DNA from 3 places in the Methylobacterium sp. C33D genome. Region 2 is predicted to be linked to each of the others. Evidence: predicted binding sites of a transcription regulator. Region 2 holds the regulator's gene; each other region holds the start of a gene.
What was found. The regulator LexA, encoded in region 2, represses DNA repair genes until DNA is damaged. The targets are predictions, from matches to a motif close to TGTTCNNNNTGTGTTCNG.
Positions count from the first base shown of each region.

Region 1: the regulator LexA is predicted to act here: its motif matches at 2,745-2,762, upstream of dinB (DNA polymerase IV).
Region 3: the regulator LexA is predicted to act here: its motif matches at 2,878-2,895, upstream of ACLBXO_RS04380 (PA0069 family radical SAM protein).

Region 1 is NZ_JBKFAV010000005.1:120,873-126,013, forward strand. Features, by position in the region: gene ACLBXO_RS05185 (quinone oxidoreductase family protein) at 1-279, shown strand, start outside; gene pncA (bifunctional nicotinamidase/pyrazinamidase) at 289-915, shown strand; gene ACLBXO_RS05195 (hypothetical protein) at 1,015-1,215, shown strand; gene ACLBXO_RS05200 (hypothetical protein) at 1,264-1,488, opposite strand; gene dinB (DNA polymerase IV) at 1,639-2,721, opposite strand; gene rimO (30S ribosomal protein S12 methylthiotransferase RimO) at 2,928-4,274, opposite strand; gene pabB (aminodeoxychorismate synthase component I) at 4,646-5,141, shown strand, end outside.
Region 2 is NZ_JBKFAV010000020.1:48,343-53,483, reverse strand. Features, by position in the region: gene gltX (glutamate--tRNA ligase) at 1-529, opposite strand, end outside; gene ACLBXO_RS17330 (ComEC/Rec2 family competence protein) at 734-3,037, shown strand; gene lexA (transcriptional repressor LexA) at 3,031-3,759, opposite strand; gene ACLBXO_RS17320 (hypothetical protein) at 4,009-4,458, shown strand; gene ACLBXO_RS17315 (hypothetical protein) at 4,477-4,692, opposite strand; gene ACLBXO_RS17310 (NRAMP family divalent metal transporter) at 4,839-5,141, shown strand, end outside.
Region 3 is NZ_JBKFAV010000004.1:167,866-173,006, forward strand. Features, by position in the region: gene ACLBXO_RS04375 (methyl-accepting chemotaxis protein) at 1-1,248, opposite strand, end outside; gene ACLBXO_RS04380 (PA0069 family radical SAM protein) at 1,733-2,848, opposite strand; gene ACLBXO_RS04385 (hypothetical protein) at 3,007-3,537, shown strand; gene ACLBXO_RS04390 (amino acid permease) at 3,687-5,135, shown strand.

The sequences.
Region 1 (5,141 bases), on a different contig from region 2:
CTGCTGGCGAGCTTCGGCTCGGCCTCCGGGGCGATCACCGGGCTCGACCTCGGCCTGCTCGCCCCGCGCGGCTCGCTCTACGTGACCCGCCCGACGCTCGCGACCTTCTCGTCGAACCGCGCCACCCTGGAGGAGGCGGCCGCCCGCCTGTTCAAGGTGGTCCGCGACGGCGCGGTGAAGATCGCCGTCAACGCCACCTACCCGCTGGCCGAGGCGCAGCAGGTGCACCGCGACCTCGCGGGCCGGGAGACCACCGGCTCGACCGTGATGCTGCCGTAGGGACCGGCCGTGACGCCCGGCAGCGCCGACCTGCTCCTCGTCGTCGACGTGCAGGTCGACTTCCTGCCGGGCGGGGCGCTCCCCGTCCCGGGGGGCGACGCGGTGATCGGCCCGATCAACGACCTCCAGCACCGCTTCCGGCACGTGGTGCTGATGCAGGACTGGCATCCGGCGGACCACGTCTCCTTCGCCGAGACCCATCCGGGGCGGGCCCCGTTCGAGACCGTGGCGCTGCCCTACGGTCCGCAGGTGCTGTGGCCGCGCCACTGCGTCCAGGGCAGCCCGGGCGCAGCCTTCGCGCCGGGCCTCGCCACCGACCGGGCGAGCCTGGTGGTCCGGAAGGGGCTGGATCCCCGGGTTGACAGCTACTCGGCCTTCCTGGAGGCCGACCGGGCCACGCGCACCGGCCTCGCGGGGGCGCTCCGGGAGCGCGGCATCGCCCGCGTCGCCGTGTGCGGCCTCGCAACCGATTTCTGCGTCGCCTGGAGCGCGCTCGACGCGCGCGACGCGGGGTTCGACGTCTGGGTGGTGGAGGATGCCGTGCGCGGGATCGACGTGGACGGATCCCTCGCGCAGGCCTGGGCGGAGATGGAGGCGGCGGGCGTCCGCCGGATCGCGGCGGCGGAGATCGGCTGAGGCGCTGCGGTGACCGGGAGGCGAACCGCCGCACGCCGCGCGGGAGACCGTCCCCGCCCCGGTGCGTTGGCCCGACATCAGCATCCGACAGGAGCCCGCATGTCGTCCAAGCACCCGAAGACCGACACCCCGACCGACGCCGACCTCAAGGGCAATCCCGGGATCGGCACCTCGAAGGGCATGAGCGGCGCCGACCCGGCGGATCTGCAGGCGGATTCGACCTTCGAGGGCGACGTGGACAACGAGACGAAGCTCGACGGCGGCATCGACCCGGACCACCGGCCGCGCAAGAACGCGTGACCGAGAACGTGTGACCGGATGCCCGGGCCGGCGCGGCCCGGGCCGATCTCAGCGACTGCGCGCCGGCGCCTTCGGCCGCCGCGGAGCGGGGGCTGCGGGCCCGGCGCTCGGGCCGCCTGCCGGAACGTAGATCTGGGCCGGGCTCGCGGTGTAGCCGCGCAGCTGAGCCGCGTCGGCGGCCCCGAAAGCGGATGTGCCGTCGGCGCGGGCGGCGGCCGCCGCGAGGACCGGGAGAAGCGCGGCGGCCAGGGCCAGGAGGGCGTACTTCGGCATGGGCAGGGTCCTCGTGCGCGCGCGGGCTCGAACAACCCCGATCCGTGCCGGATCGCTCCGCTCCGGGACCGATCTCACCTGCCCGACGTGCGGAACCGCACAGGCGCCGTGCCGCGCCTGACCGAGCGGGCGCTTGCCCCGGAGGCCGCGTCAGAGCGCCAGCCCGAGCTGGAGCGGCGCCTCGGGCGCGTCCTGCGCGAAGCCCGACAGCGACACCCCGATCAGCCGCGCGCTGCGCCGCAGGGGGAACAGGCCGGCGAGCAGGTCGAGGCCGATCCGCTCCAGCCCCGCCCGGTCGGCGACGGGGACGGGCAGCGACCGCGCCCGGGTGACCTGGGCGAAATCCGAGAACTTGAGCTTCAGGGTCACGGTCCGGGCGCGCATGCCCTTGGCGTCGGCCCCCGCCCAGACCTTGTCGAACAGCGGCGCCAGCCGGGCGGCCAGGACCTCGAAGGCGGCCGTGTCGTCCGAGAAGGTGGTCTCCGCCCCGATCGACTTGCGCACCCGGTGGGCGCGGACCGGCCGCGCGTCGATCCCGCGGGCAACCGCGTGGTAGTAGGCGCCCGCGGAGCCGAAGGTCTCGCGCAGGCGCTCCGGCGTCCAGGCGCGCAGATCCGCCCCGGTCTCGATCCCGAGCCGCTTCATCCTCGCCTCGGTGACCGGGCCGACGCCGTGGAACCGGCCGATCGGCAGCGCGGCCACGAAGTCCGGCCCCATGGCGGGGGTGATGACGAACAGGGCGTCGGGCTTGCGGTGGTCGGACGCCACCTTGGCGAGGAACTTGTTGTACGAGACCCCGGCCGAGGCGATCAGGCCAGTGCGCTCCAGGATCTCGGCCCGGATCGCCTTCGCCACGGCCGTCGCCGTCGGCAGCCCCAGGAGGTTCTCGGTGACGTCGAGATAGGCCTCGTCCAGGGCCACCGGCTCGATGATGGCCGTGTGCCGGGCGAAGACCGCCCGGATCTCCTCGGAGACTGCCCGGTAGACCTCGAAGCGCGGCTTCACGAACAGCAGGTCCGGGCACAGCCGCCGCGCGGTGGCCGACGGCATGGCCGAGCGGACGCCGAATCTGCGCGCCTCGTAGCTCGCCGCCGCCACGACGCCGCGCTCCCGGGAGCCGCCCACCGCCAGCGGCCGGCCGCGCAGGGCGGGGTCGTCGCGCTGCTCCACGGAAGCGTAGAACGCGTCCATGTCGATGTGGATGATTTTTCGGAGCGCGACCTCCGGATCCATCGCCGCCTCGGAGATCCGCCCTCGGTTCCTGCTCTGTTCTGAATGAGCGCGGCGGGGCAGCGGGGTCAAGGCGTGTCGGCCAGGGCTCAACAGGAGTCCGGCCCACGCCCGTCGTCGCGAGCGCAGCGAAGCGACCCAGGCAACGCGACGTCCGTGAGCGTAGCCAGCCGGGTGGCTTCGCTGCGCTCGCGAGGACGGGGTTCGCCTTACGCCACGCTGCCGTACAGGTCGTAGGCCTCGGCCCGGTCGATCTTCACCGTGACGATGTCGCCGACCCGGACCGGGCGCCGGAAGGCGGCGTGGACGGTGCCGTCGATCTCCGGCGCGTCGGCCTTGGACCGGCCCCGCGCGACCCCGCCCTCGACGGCATCGACGATCACGGGGAGCCGCTTGCCGACCTTGGCCCGCTGAAGCCGCAGCGCGATGCCGTTCTGCGTCTCCATGAACCGGCGCTTGCGCTCGGCCTTCACCGCCGGGGGCACGAGGTCGCCCAGCGCGTTGGCGGTGGCGCCCGCCACCGGCTCGTACTCGAAGCAGCCGACCCGATCGAGCTTGGCCTCCTGCAGCCAGGCCAGCAGCTCCTCGAACTCGGCCTCGGTCTCGCCGGGGAAGCCGACGATGAAGGTCGAGCGGATCGCCAGCTCCGGGCAGGTCTGCCGCCAGCTCCGGATCCGGTCGAGCTGCCGCTCCTGGTTGCCGGGCCGGCGCATCCGCTTGAGCACGGAGGGGCTCGCGTGCTGGAGCGGCATGTCGAGATAGGGGAGCACCTTGCCCTCGGCCATCAGCGGGATGACCTCGTCCACGTGCGGGTAGGGGTAGACGTAGTGCAGCCGCACCCAGGCGCCGAGCTCGCCGAGTTCGTTGGTGAGGTCGTAGAACTTCGCGCGGACCTGACGGTCCTGCCAGGGGCTCTCAGCGTAGCGGATGTCGACGCCGTACGCGCTGGTATCCTGGCTGACGACCAGCAGCTCCTTCACGCCGGCCTTCACGAGCTTCTCGGCCTCGCGCAGCACGTCCGCCGCCGGGCGGCTGACGAGGTTCCCGCGCAACGACGGGATGATGCAGAAGCTGCAGCGGTTGCTGCACCCCTCCGAGATCTTCAGGTAGGCGTAGTGGCGCGGGGTGAGCTTGATCCCCTGCGGCGGCACGAGGTCGAGGAACGGGTCGTGGGCCGGCGGCACCGCCTCGTGAACGGCGGCCACCACCGATTCGTAGGCCTGCGGCCCGGTCACCGCCAACAGGTCGGGATATTTTTCGCGGATCTCCTCCGGCTGCGCGCCCATGCAGCCCGTGACGATGACCCGTCCGTTCTCCGCCATGGCCTCGCCGATCGCCGAGAGCGACTCCGCCTTGGCCGAGTCGAGGAAGCCGCAGGTGTTGACGATCACCACGTCGGCGCCGTCGTGCCGGCGGGCCAGCTCGTAGCCCTCCGCGCGCAGGTGGGTGAGGATCCGCTCGGAATCGACCAGCGCCTTCGGACAGCCCAGCGAGACGAACGAGATCTTCGGGGCCGAGGCCTTCGGGGCGGATGGGGGAAGGGAGGTGGCAGTCATGGGCGCATTCGACGGGTCGGACGCCACCCGCGCGCGTGGCCGGTGAGACAGCCACACGGAGCGCGAGGACGAGAATTCGGAATCCCGCTCCTATAGCGGTTCCAGGCCGCCCGCGCGAGGCCGGCAGCCGCAGGGGTGGCCAGCCGCGACCGCGAGGCTTTCCGAAAAGCAGAAATGTGACGATCTCGCAGAAGTTTGTCGGACGAACCTGAGGCAGAACATCAAGACTCGGTGCGGTCGCCCTGCGCCTGGGACGCGTCCAGCCTGCACCTCACGGCGTGTGCCTGCGTGGAACTGCCGCTTCCCCCGCGGCACCGCCTGTGCGACGGCAGCATGACGCACAGCCCGAGGATACGGCCCCGAACCCGGTCATGTGGACCCGAGAGATCCCCTTCATCGATCCCGTCGCGGCCGCCGCCCGGCTGCGGTCCCTGCCGGGGCTCGCCTTCCTCGACAGCGCCATGCGGCACGACCCGCTCGGGCGTTACGCGATCGTGGCCGCCGACCCGTTCGCGCGCTTCCGCTTCCGCGACGGGGTCGCGACCCTGAATGGCACTCGCGTTCCGGGCGGCCCCTTCACGGCCCTGCGCGCCTGCCTCGCGCCCTACCGGATCGCGCCCGACCCCGAGAACCCCTTCCCCGGTGGGGCGATCGGCTACTTCGCCTACGATCTCGGCGCGGCTTTGGAGCGGGTCGCGGCGCCGGCCCGACGGGCGGGGCTGACCGACGACATCGCCCTGAACCTCTACGATACGGCCCTGGTGATCGATCAGGCCGCCGGCACGGCCCGGCTCGTCGCCACCGGCTTCCCCGCGCTGGAACCCGCCGCCCGGCAGGCCCGCGCGGAGGCGCGGCTGGCGGCCTTCG
Region 2 (5,141 bases):
GCAGCAGGACGAGGTCGTCGAGGTCCTTGTTGGCCCAGGTCACGCGGCCCTGGACGGCGTCCTCGACCACCGTCTCGCCCTCGGTCGGCGCGCGCAGGCGGATCACCGGCTTGACCCCGGCGGGGGCCTCGGACGGGTCGCGGTCGCGCCAGCGGCCGTCGTAGCGCGGGGCGCGCCCCTCCGCGCGGGCGGTCTCGCGCATCTGCGCGAGTTCCTCGGCGGTGGCGTAGCAGTGATAGGCGCGGCCCGCGGCCAGCAGCTCCTCGGCGACCGCGCGGTGGCGCTCGGCGCGGGAGAACTGGAAAACCACGTCGCCGTCCCAGTCGAGGCCGAGCCAGGAGAGGCCGTCGAGGATCGCGTCGATCGCCCCCTTGGTGGAGCGCTCGCGGTCGGTGTCCTCGATGCGCAGCAGCATCTTGCCGCCGGTGTGGCGGGCGTAGAGCCAGTTGAACAAGGCCGTGCGGGCCCCGCCGATATGCAGGTAGCCGGTGGGCGAGGGGGCGAAGCGCGTGACGACGGCTGAGGACATCGGTCCGGTACGTTCCGGGGCTGGTCGCGGGCGGGGCGCGACGGACGGCGAGAGGGCGGCGAAGGGGCGGCGGAGCGGCGAGGGGCTCGACAGGGCGCCCGTAGCACGAAGAACCCGCTGTAGCACGGGCCGGCGGATGCGTTAAGAATCGCCCGCAGAATCGCCCGGCCCCGACGACAGGTCGCGCGGAGCGGGGCGGCGGCGATGCGGCGGATCGGCGCGAGGCGGGTGGACGGCGCGGTCGCGCTGCTCGGCCCGCGCGTCCGAGCCCTCCCGCCCGCCCTCCCGGCGCTCCGCGACTGGGCCGCCGTCGGCCTCGCCCGCGAGGTTGAGCAGCGCCGTCTGTTCCCCTGGCTGGCGGTGGCCTTCGGCGGCGGGATCCTGGCCTACTTCGCGGCGGCCGACGGCGCGCCGAGCCTCGCCGCGCCCCTGATCGCGGCCGCCCTCGCGCTGGCCCCGGTCCCCGTCCTCGGCGCGCGGCCGGCAGCCCTCGCGGCGGCGCTCGCGGTGGCGGCCGCGTTCCTCGGCTTCGCGGCGGCGACCTGGCGGGTCTCGCAGGTCGCCGCCCCGATCCTCACCCGCACCGCGATCGGCCCGCTCGTCGGAACGGTGGAGGCCCTGGACGAGCGCGAGGTCGGCGCCCGGCTGGTGATCCGGGTGGAGAGCTTCGCCGGCCTCGCGCCGGAGGCACGGCCCGCCCGGGTCCGGGTCTCGTTCCGGAAGACGCCGATCCCGCGTCCCGGGGACGGCGTCGCCGCCACGGCCCGGCTGCTGCCGCCCCCGGAGGCGGCCCGGCCCGGCGGCTACGACTTCGCCCGGGACGCCTACTTCCAGGGGATCGGCGCGGTGGGCTCGCTGGTCGGCGCCGTCACCGTCCGGGAACCGTCCGGGCCGCCGCCGCTCGGCCTGCGGCTCGCCGCGGCGCTGGACGCGGCGCGCAACGGGCTCACGCGCCGGATCGCGGAGGCCGCCGGCGGCCAAGCGGGCGCGGTGGCGGCGGCCCTGGTGACCGGCAAGCGCGGCCTCATCGGACCGGCGACCAACGACGCGCTCCGCGCCGCCGGCATCTATCACGTGGTGTCGATCTCGGGCCTCCACATGGTGCTCGCCGCCGGCGTGGTGTTCTGGCTGGTCCGGGCGGTTCTCGCGGCGGTACCGCTCTGCGCGCTGCTCTGGCCGATCAAGAAGATCGCCGCCGGCTTCGCGATGGTCGGCGTCACCGCCTACTGCGCCTTCTCGGGCTGGGACATCGCGGCCGAGCGCTCGCTGATCATGACCCTGATCATGCTGGGCGCGATCCTGGTGGACCGGCCGGCCCTGTCGATGCGCAACCTCGCCCTCGCGGCGCTGATCGCGCTCGCCCGGGAGCCGGAGGGCCTGCTCGGCCCGAGCTTCCAGATGTCCTTCGGCGCCGTGGCCGGGCTGATCGCCTGCGCGCGGCTGATTGACGGCCGGCTGTTCGTGCGCCCGGGGGCAGGGCGGATCGGGCGGATCGTCGGCGCGGGCCTCTCGGCGATCACCGGGACCCTGGCCACGACCCTGGTGGCGCAGGTCGCGACCGCGCCCTTCGCCACCTACCACTTCCAGACCGTCCAGCCCTTCGGCCTCGTCGGCAACGCCCTGACCCTGCCGCTCGTCTCCCTGGTGGTGATGCCCGCCGCGGTGATCGGGTGCCTCGCCTATCCCTTCGCCCTCGACCGGCCGGTTTGGTGGCTGATGGGGCAGGCGGTGGCCGGGATGCTGGCGATCTCGAACTGGATCGCCGGGTTCGAGCGGGCGATCCTGGTGCTGCCGGCCTTCGGCGCCGGGGCGCTGGCGCTGCTCACCGCCGGCCTGCTGCTGGCGACGCTGCCGGCCTCGCGCCTGCGCTGGCTCGCCGTGCCGCCGGTCCTGCTCGGGCTCGTCCTCGCGGCCCGGCCGGACCGCTACGACCTCTACGTCGACCGGCAGGGCGCGGGCGCCGCGGTGCGGGGGCCGGACGGGCGGCTCGCGGCCCTCGGAAGCCCCTCCGGCTTCGTCCTCGAGCAGTGGCTGAAGGCGGACGGCGACGGGCGGCGACCCGCGGCGCTGATCGTCCGGTCGGGCAGCGGGCGCTGCGACCGGCTCGGCTGCACCGCCAGGCTGCCGGACGGGCAGGCGGTCGCCCTGGTCCGGGACCGGCGGGCCTTCCCGGAGGATTGCGCCCGCGCCGCGGTCCTGATCACGGGCCTCGCGGCGCCGCCGACCTGCACGGGCCCCCTGGTGATCGACCGGCGGGTCCTCGCCGCCCGCGGGGCGGTGGCTCTCCGGACCGACGGCGACGGCTTCGCCGCGCGCTACGCCCGGGACGACGGCCGCGCTGTGCCCTGGCGGCCGGCCGCGGGGCGCGGGCCGGGAGAGCCGCGGCCGGTCACCGCGGAGCCGGGCGACCGCGCCGCGGAGGACGGGGTCGTCGCGACGCCGGAGGCCGACGCCGCGCCGGGCGGAGACCTCGCCCCCGGCGACGCGCCGGCCGAGCCGCTTCAGTAGCGGCGGACGAGGCTGACGAGGCGGCCTTGGATCCGGACCCGGTCGGGCCCGAGCACGCGGGTCTCGTAGGCCGGGTTGGCGGCCTCCAGGGCGATGGAGGAGCCGCGGCGGCGCAGGCGCTTGAGCGTCGCCTCCTCGTCATCGATCAGCGCCACGATGATGTCGCCGGTATTGGCCGTTTCCTGCTTGCGGATGACCACGAGGTCGCCGTCCAGGATGCCGGCCTCGACCATCGAGTCGCCGCGCACCTCGAGGGCGTAGTGCTCGCCGCCGGCCACGAAGTCCGGCGACAGGGTGATGGCGTGGCTCTGGTTCTGGATCGCCGAGACGGGCGTGCCGGCCGCGATCCGGCCCATGACGGGGATCGAGATGGCGCGGCCGGACTCGTCGATCATCCGCGTGCTCGCCGGGGCCGGCGGCGGCTTGGACTTGCCGCCCTCGACCACGCTAGGCGTGAAGCGGCGCGGCTCGGCGGGGGCCTGAGTCGCCGGGACGGCCTGGGTCAGGCTCTCGGGGATGCGGATCACCTCGATGGCGCGCGCCCGATTCGGGAGGCGCCGGAGGAAGCCGCGCTCCTCGAGCGCTGTGATCAGCCGGTGGATGCCGGATTTCGACTTGAGATCGAGGGCATCCTTCATCTCGTCGAAGGACGGCGGGACACCGCATTCCTGCATCCGGCTCTGGATGAATCGCAGGAGGTCCAGCTGCTTGCGCGTGAGCATCGACGGGGGACTCGCGGCTTGGCGGACCGCCACGTGACGGTCTCCGAAACAAATCACGAACAGGTTAAACGTTCCGCAAGTGTTCCGCAAGAGCGGCACCGCTCCGCTCGGCGCGCCGCGGCGCGCCCGCGGGAGAAGGCCGAGAAACGCATTGACGGCGCAAGCGGAGCCGTTTCAATGCACCGCGGTGCCCCGCCGGGCAGGCGGCGGATCCGGGGCGCGGGCTGGGACCCTCATGGAATGACGAGGATGCGACGACCCGCGGCTCTGCTGCCCCTCGGCCTCGCCGCCCTCGGCCTCGCCGGCTGCACCACCGGGTTCTCCTACATCTCGCGGAACTACGTGGCGCTCACCCCCCAGGTCGTGACGATCGGCTGCAAGGAGCCCTACGAGGTCTACGACAACCGGCAGCTGCGCCGGATGCTGATCGTCTCCAACGCCCTGCGCGAGTACGCCGGCTGCAATCTGAGCGAGGTCCGGATCGATCCGGAGCCGGACGCCACCCGGGTGAAGCGCTTCCGCACCGCCGCCCGGGCCTATCTGGACGAGACCGTGCGCGAGGATTGCCGGGTCACCGGCGAGACCGTGTTCGATCCGCTGAAGACCGAGTTCGCCTACGCCTGCGACGCGCCGATCGAGAAGCGCGGCACGGTGGTCCCCCGCCTGCCGGGCCGCAATCCGGGTCTCGGCGTGCGCTGACCGGCCGGCGGCGCGCCCTCAGGCGCCCGGTTTCGGGAAGGTCCGCTCCGCGGCGTCGCCGGCCGCGGCGAGCAGGGCGCGGGCGAAGGCCCGGGCCTCCGCCCGGTCGAGCACGATCGCGGCCGTGACCGGCGCGCCGCCGAGGTCGGCCAGGGCGAGTTCCAGGCGCACCCCGTCGGGCACGGCGCTCGCCTGCAGGCTCCAGCCGGAGCCCCGATCCGTGCTCTCCGCCATCTCACGCTCCTCCCGCCCGCCCCGGGAAAACGCCGCAGGCGCCCGCCGGAACCGGCCGTACCCGGGACTGTTCCCGAGCCGTGCCCAGCGCTTCCCTGCCTCGCCTGTCCTCTTACCTCAAGGCCGCGGGTCCCGGACTCGTGGTGATGCTGGCCGATACCGATGTCGGAAGCCTCATCACGGCGGCCCAGAGCGGGGCGCGCTGGGGCTACGCGCTGCTGCTCCTGCAGATCCTGCTGGTGCCGATCCTGTACGTCGTCCAGGAGCTGACGGTGCGGCTCGGCACCGCCACCGGCCGCGGCCACGGCGCGCTGATCCGGGAGCGGTACGGGCCGTCCTGGGCCTGGATCTCGTACGGCGGCCTCGTGGTCGCCGGGCTCGGCGCCATCGTGACGGAATTCTCCGGCATCGCCGGCATCGGGGACCTGTTCGGGGTGCCGCGGCTCGTC
Region 3 (5,141 bases), on a different contig from region 2:
CTCCTCGGCAGCGGCGGCCACGGTATCGGACTGGCTGGCGGTCTCCTGGGCGGTCGTGGTCATCTGCCAGGCCGTGGTCTGCAGCTCGGTCGCGGCGGCGGAGACCCGCCCGACGATGCCGGCCACCGCCGCCTCGAAGGTGTCCGCCAGCGCGTGCGTCACGGTCCGGCGCTGCAGCTCCGCGGCGCGCGCCGCCTCGGCCGCGTCCGCCTCCAGGGCGCGGGTGCGGACGAGGTTGTCCCGGAAGACCTGCACGGCCGCCGCCATCGCGCCGATCTCGTCCCGCCGCCCGCGGGCCGGGATCGGCACGCCGGCGTCTCCTTCCGCGAGCGCCTGCATGGCGCGGGTCATGGCCCGTAACGGCCGGAGCACCCAGCGGAACACGATGATGATACCGCCGACCGCCAGCAGGACCGCGGTGGTCAGGAACAGCACGGCCCCGGAAAGCGCGCGCTCCGACTCGGCGGCGAGGAGCTGGGCCCGGTCGATCATCGCGTCGAGACCCGCGTGGACCAGATCGAGAAGCACCTTCCCGTCGGCGATGTCGCGCGCGCGCAGCGCCTCGGCCTCGATGCCGGGCGGCCTGCCGCGGCTGAGCGCGTCCGTGACCGCTACGCGGCGCCGCGCCGACTCACCCTCGAAGTTGCTGGCTCCCGCCTTCTCGAAGGCGGTACGCAGGGCGACCGGGACGTCCCCCGTGAACAGGCCGACGACTTCCCCCCAGTCCGCCATCAGGCGTCCCCGCTCCTCGGCCGCCGCGACGATCTCCTCCTGCGACCAAGCCGCCTTGGCAGCCACCGAGGTTTCGATACGGCGCCAGGAATTGCCGAGGGCGACCCGCGTCGCCCAGCTGGCGCGCTTGATGTCGAGGGCCTTCGCCACCGCCGCGTCACGGCGCGGAATGGCCGCGTCCACCGCGGCGTTGGTTGCCGCGAAGGCGTCGAGGAGGCTCGTGACGGCTGTGTCGAAGGTCTGTCCGAACGCCGCATCGCGGCGCTCCCTCGGGAGCGCGACGACCGTGTCGATCTGTGGCCTCAGCGCGGCCAAGGTCGCTTGCGCACTCCGAAGCGGCTCCAGCGTTGCCTGGACCGACGGCACGGCGAGGTCGCGCACGAGGGTCCAGAATTCGCTCTCTGCGTCCATCAGGGCCTGCCGCTCGGACAGCTGATCCGCCCTGTCGGCAACCGAGATCGGCCCCTCAACGGCCAGGACCTTCTGAACGATGCCCCGCGCCATGCGGGCCGCCATCACCGATCGGAGCAACGTGCGGCTGACACGCGTGAGCGTGACGACGCGCTGCCCCTCTCGCGCATGCTCCACGGCGCTCAGAAGCGTGTCTGTACGCACCGCAATCAGCATCACCCCCATACCCAGCAATACTAATCCGATGACCGAACCTATTGAAAATCTAAAATATCGAGACAAAGCGAGACCCTTCTTGAAAAAGAACCGGAAAACGACTTCATAGATGACGAAAGATCTTCGCTGTCAACCTCGGATTTACGACTCAATCGAAATGTGTATTCTGACAAACACGGTTAAACCTCAGGTCAACAAGCCAAGTATTCGCGCGGTCGAACTCCTCATCTCCGCGAGGAGCGCGGTATGTCGCCGTGTCGATCTGAATTCGAGATGGATGATCGGTCGCTGATGCACCGACAGCGGAGTCATTTCGCCCGAAGAGCGCTCCGCTCGTACGATCCCGGCTCGCCGGGCTCGACGCCCCGCCGGCTCAGAACAGCGTCAGCTGTGCCCCCGGCTTGCGGAAGGACTCCCGATTCAGCTCCATCCGGCCGAAGGCGAAGCCGAGTCGCGTGCCGGCGAGGCGGACCCGCTGACCGATCATCGCCGCGTAGGCCCCCTCCCCGCGGAAACGGTGGCCGAAGCGCGGGTCGTTCTCGCGCCCGCTCCGGGCGTCCCGCAGGAGCGCGAAAGCCCGCGCCCGACGCTCCGGATAGTGCTCGGCGAACCAGTCGGCCACGAGATCGGCGACTTCGCCGGGGAGGCGCAGCAGCGCGTGGCCGATGCGCGTCGCACCGTGCGCGCGCGACTCGGTCAGGATCGATTCGATCTCGTGATCGGTCAGGCCGGGAATGACCGGCGAGACGTTCACCATGACCGGCACCCCCGCCGCGCTCAGCGCGCGCATCGTCGCGAGCCGCTTGCCCGGCCGCGGCGCCCGCGGGTCGAGGCGGCGTGCGAGGCCCGGATCCAGCGTGGGCAGCGAGATCGCCGCCAGCACGAGGTTATCCGCCGCCATCTCGGCCAGGAGGTCGAGGTCGCGCAGCACCAGGTCCGACTTCGTGGTAATGCTGACGGGGTGGCGGGCCTCGCGCAGCACCTCCAGCACCGCGCGGGTGAGCCGGTGCTCCCGCTCGACCGGCTGATACGGGTCGGTAGCGGTGCCGAGGGCGATCGTCTCGGGTCGGTAGCCTGGCGCGGCGATCTCGCGGGCGAGGAGCCGGGCGGCGTCCGGCTTGGTGACGATCCGCGACTCGAAGTCGAGCCCCGGCGACAGGCCGAGCCAGGCATGGGTGGGGCGGGCGTAGCAGTAGATGCAGCCGTGCTCGCAGCCGCGGTACGGGTTGATCGACCGATCGAACGGGATGTCGGGCGAGCTGTTCCGGGCGATGATCCGGGCCGACCGCTCCGGCGTGACGTGCGTGCGCAGGGGTGCCGGCGCGTCGGTCGTCCAGGTCTCGTCGTGGAACGCCTCGTGCCGGGCGGATTCGTACCGGCCCGTCGGGTTGGCGGTCGCGCCGCGCCCACGCCGGGCGGCCGGATCGGCGGCGCTCGGGCCGAGTCGCGGCGCGGCCCCGGGTGCGGTCCCGTCGCGCGTGTCCCCCATGACGCCTCGTCCTCCGCCCGGATCGGGACCGGAACATAGAGCGAACACGACGTCGGCAAACGCCTCTTTTTCAGGCAAATCCGGCTCCATCGCCCGTCCGGGCCGCGGCGCGTCCGCGCGGAGGCGGCGGGGCAGTTTACGGCGGCGCAGAATCGTCTATGCGCGCGCTCATGCTCTCAGCCGTGACCTATCTGGCCGAACCGGCCGATCCGGACGCGATCGATCGCCTGGCCGACACGCTCAGCGTGCTCGTCTCCGGCGTGGCCGGCGGCCTCGTCGGCGACGCGGTGATCGTCGCGGGCCGCGAGAGCGAGGCCGTGGCGGCCGTCGCGGAAGCCACGGGCGCGACCCTCGTGCTGCACCGGGGCGGGAATCCCTACGCGGCGGGTGCCGCCGCGGCCCGGCGGGACTGGATCCTGTGCCTGGAGGCGGGCGACGTCCCGGCCGAAGGCTGGATCCGCACCCTGGACCGCTTCGTCGGGACGGCGCGGCCGGAGACGGCGCTCGGCCGCCTGCACCGACCGGCCGGGAGCTGGCTCGGCGGCATCGTCAGACGGGTGGAGACGGTCGCCGGCGCCCGGCAGGCCCGGGCCGGCGACGTCGTCCGGCGCGAGGCGCTGCGTGCCGAGGGCGCGTTCGCGGGCCGCCTCAAGGTCAGGCCGCTGATCGCGCGCGTGGAACGCGCCTGACCCCACGGATCCTGGCCGGAAGAATCTTGCGCCGACTCACGTTGTTGTCGGTCGATTTGCCTCTACAACTCTGGAAGCGTGACAGAATCGTCGCCGCCTCCGGGCGTGTCGACGCGTGCCGAACCGCCCCGACCTCGAAGGATGGTGCCATGGATTCGTCGGGCCTGATGGGGCGCAAGTCGGTCGAGGACATCGTCGAGAGCGGCGAGGGCGAGCAGCAGCTCTCGAAGTCGCTCGGCGCCCTCTCGATCACCGCGATGGGCATCGGGGCGATCATCGGCGCCGGCATCTTCGTCCTCACCGGCACCGCCGCGGCCCAGTATGCCGGGCCGGGGATCATGCTGTCCTTCGTGCTCGGCGGCATCGCCTGCGCCTTCGTCGGCCTCTGCTACTCCGAGATGGCCGCGCTGATCCCGGTGGCCGGCTCCAGCTACACCTACACCTACGCGACGCTCGGCGAGTTCTTCGCGTGGCTGATCGGCTGGGACCTGATCCTCGAATACGCCATGGGCGCCGCCACCGTGGCGGTCGGCTGGTCGGGCTACGTGACCAGCATCCTGAAGAGCGTCGGCATCGTGATCCCGGCGCAGTTCGCCAACGCGCCGGGCACGCCGATCGAGGGCGGCGGGACCGCGCTGCTGAACCTGCCGGCGGTCCTGATCGTGGCGCTGATCACGATCCTGCTGATGCGCGGCACGAAAGAATCGGCGCGCTTCAACAACATCATGGTCGCGGTGAAGCTCACCGTCGTGGTCGCCTTCATCGCCCTGGGCTGGGGCCACGTGAACGCCGCGAACTGGAGCCCGCTCATCCCGGACAACGACGGGACCTTCGGCCATTTCGGCTACAGCGGCGTCCTGCGCGGCGCGGGCGTGGTGTTCTTCGCCTTCATCGGCTTCGACGCGGTCTCGACCGCCGCCCAGGAGGCGCGCAGGCCCCAGAAGGACATGCCCATCGGCATCCTCGGCTCGCTGGCGGTCTGCACGATCCTGTACGTGCTCGTCGCCGCCGTGCTGACCGGGCTCGTGCCCTACAAGGACCTGAACGTCCCGGACCCGATCGCCAAGGGCGTCGACGTGATCGGCATCGGCTGGTTCGCCCTCCTGATCAAGCTCGGGGCTCTGACCGGGCTGACCACGGTGATCCTCGTCCTGCTCTACGGCCAGAGCCGGATCTTCTTCACCATGGCGCAGGACGGCCTGCTGCCGAAGATGTTCTCCCGCGTCCACCCGACCTACCAGACGCCGTATCGCAGCCAGGCGCTCATCGGGGCCGCGGTCGCCGTGGTGGCGGCCCTGGTGCCGATCCACATCCTCGGCGAGATGGTCAGCATCGGCACGCTGGCCGCCTTCATCCTCGTCTGCGGCTCGGTGCTCTACCTGCGGCGGGCCGAGCGCCACATGGAGCGGCCGTTCCGGGCCCCCGCCGTGCCGGTCGTGCCGATCCTCGGCATCCTGTCCTGCCTGCTCCTGATGGTCGGCCTGCCCCTCGACACGTGGCTGCGGCTGGTGATCTGGATGGCGATCGGCCTCGTCGTGTACTTCTTCTACGGCCGCAAGCACTCGGTCCTGCGCCGCAAGGAGGGGACTCTGGCCTAGCGCCGC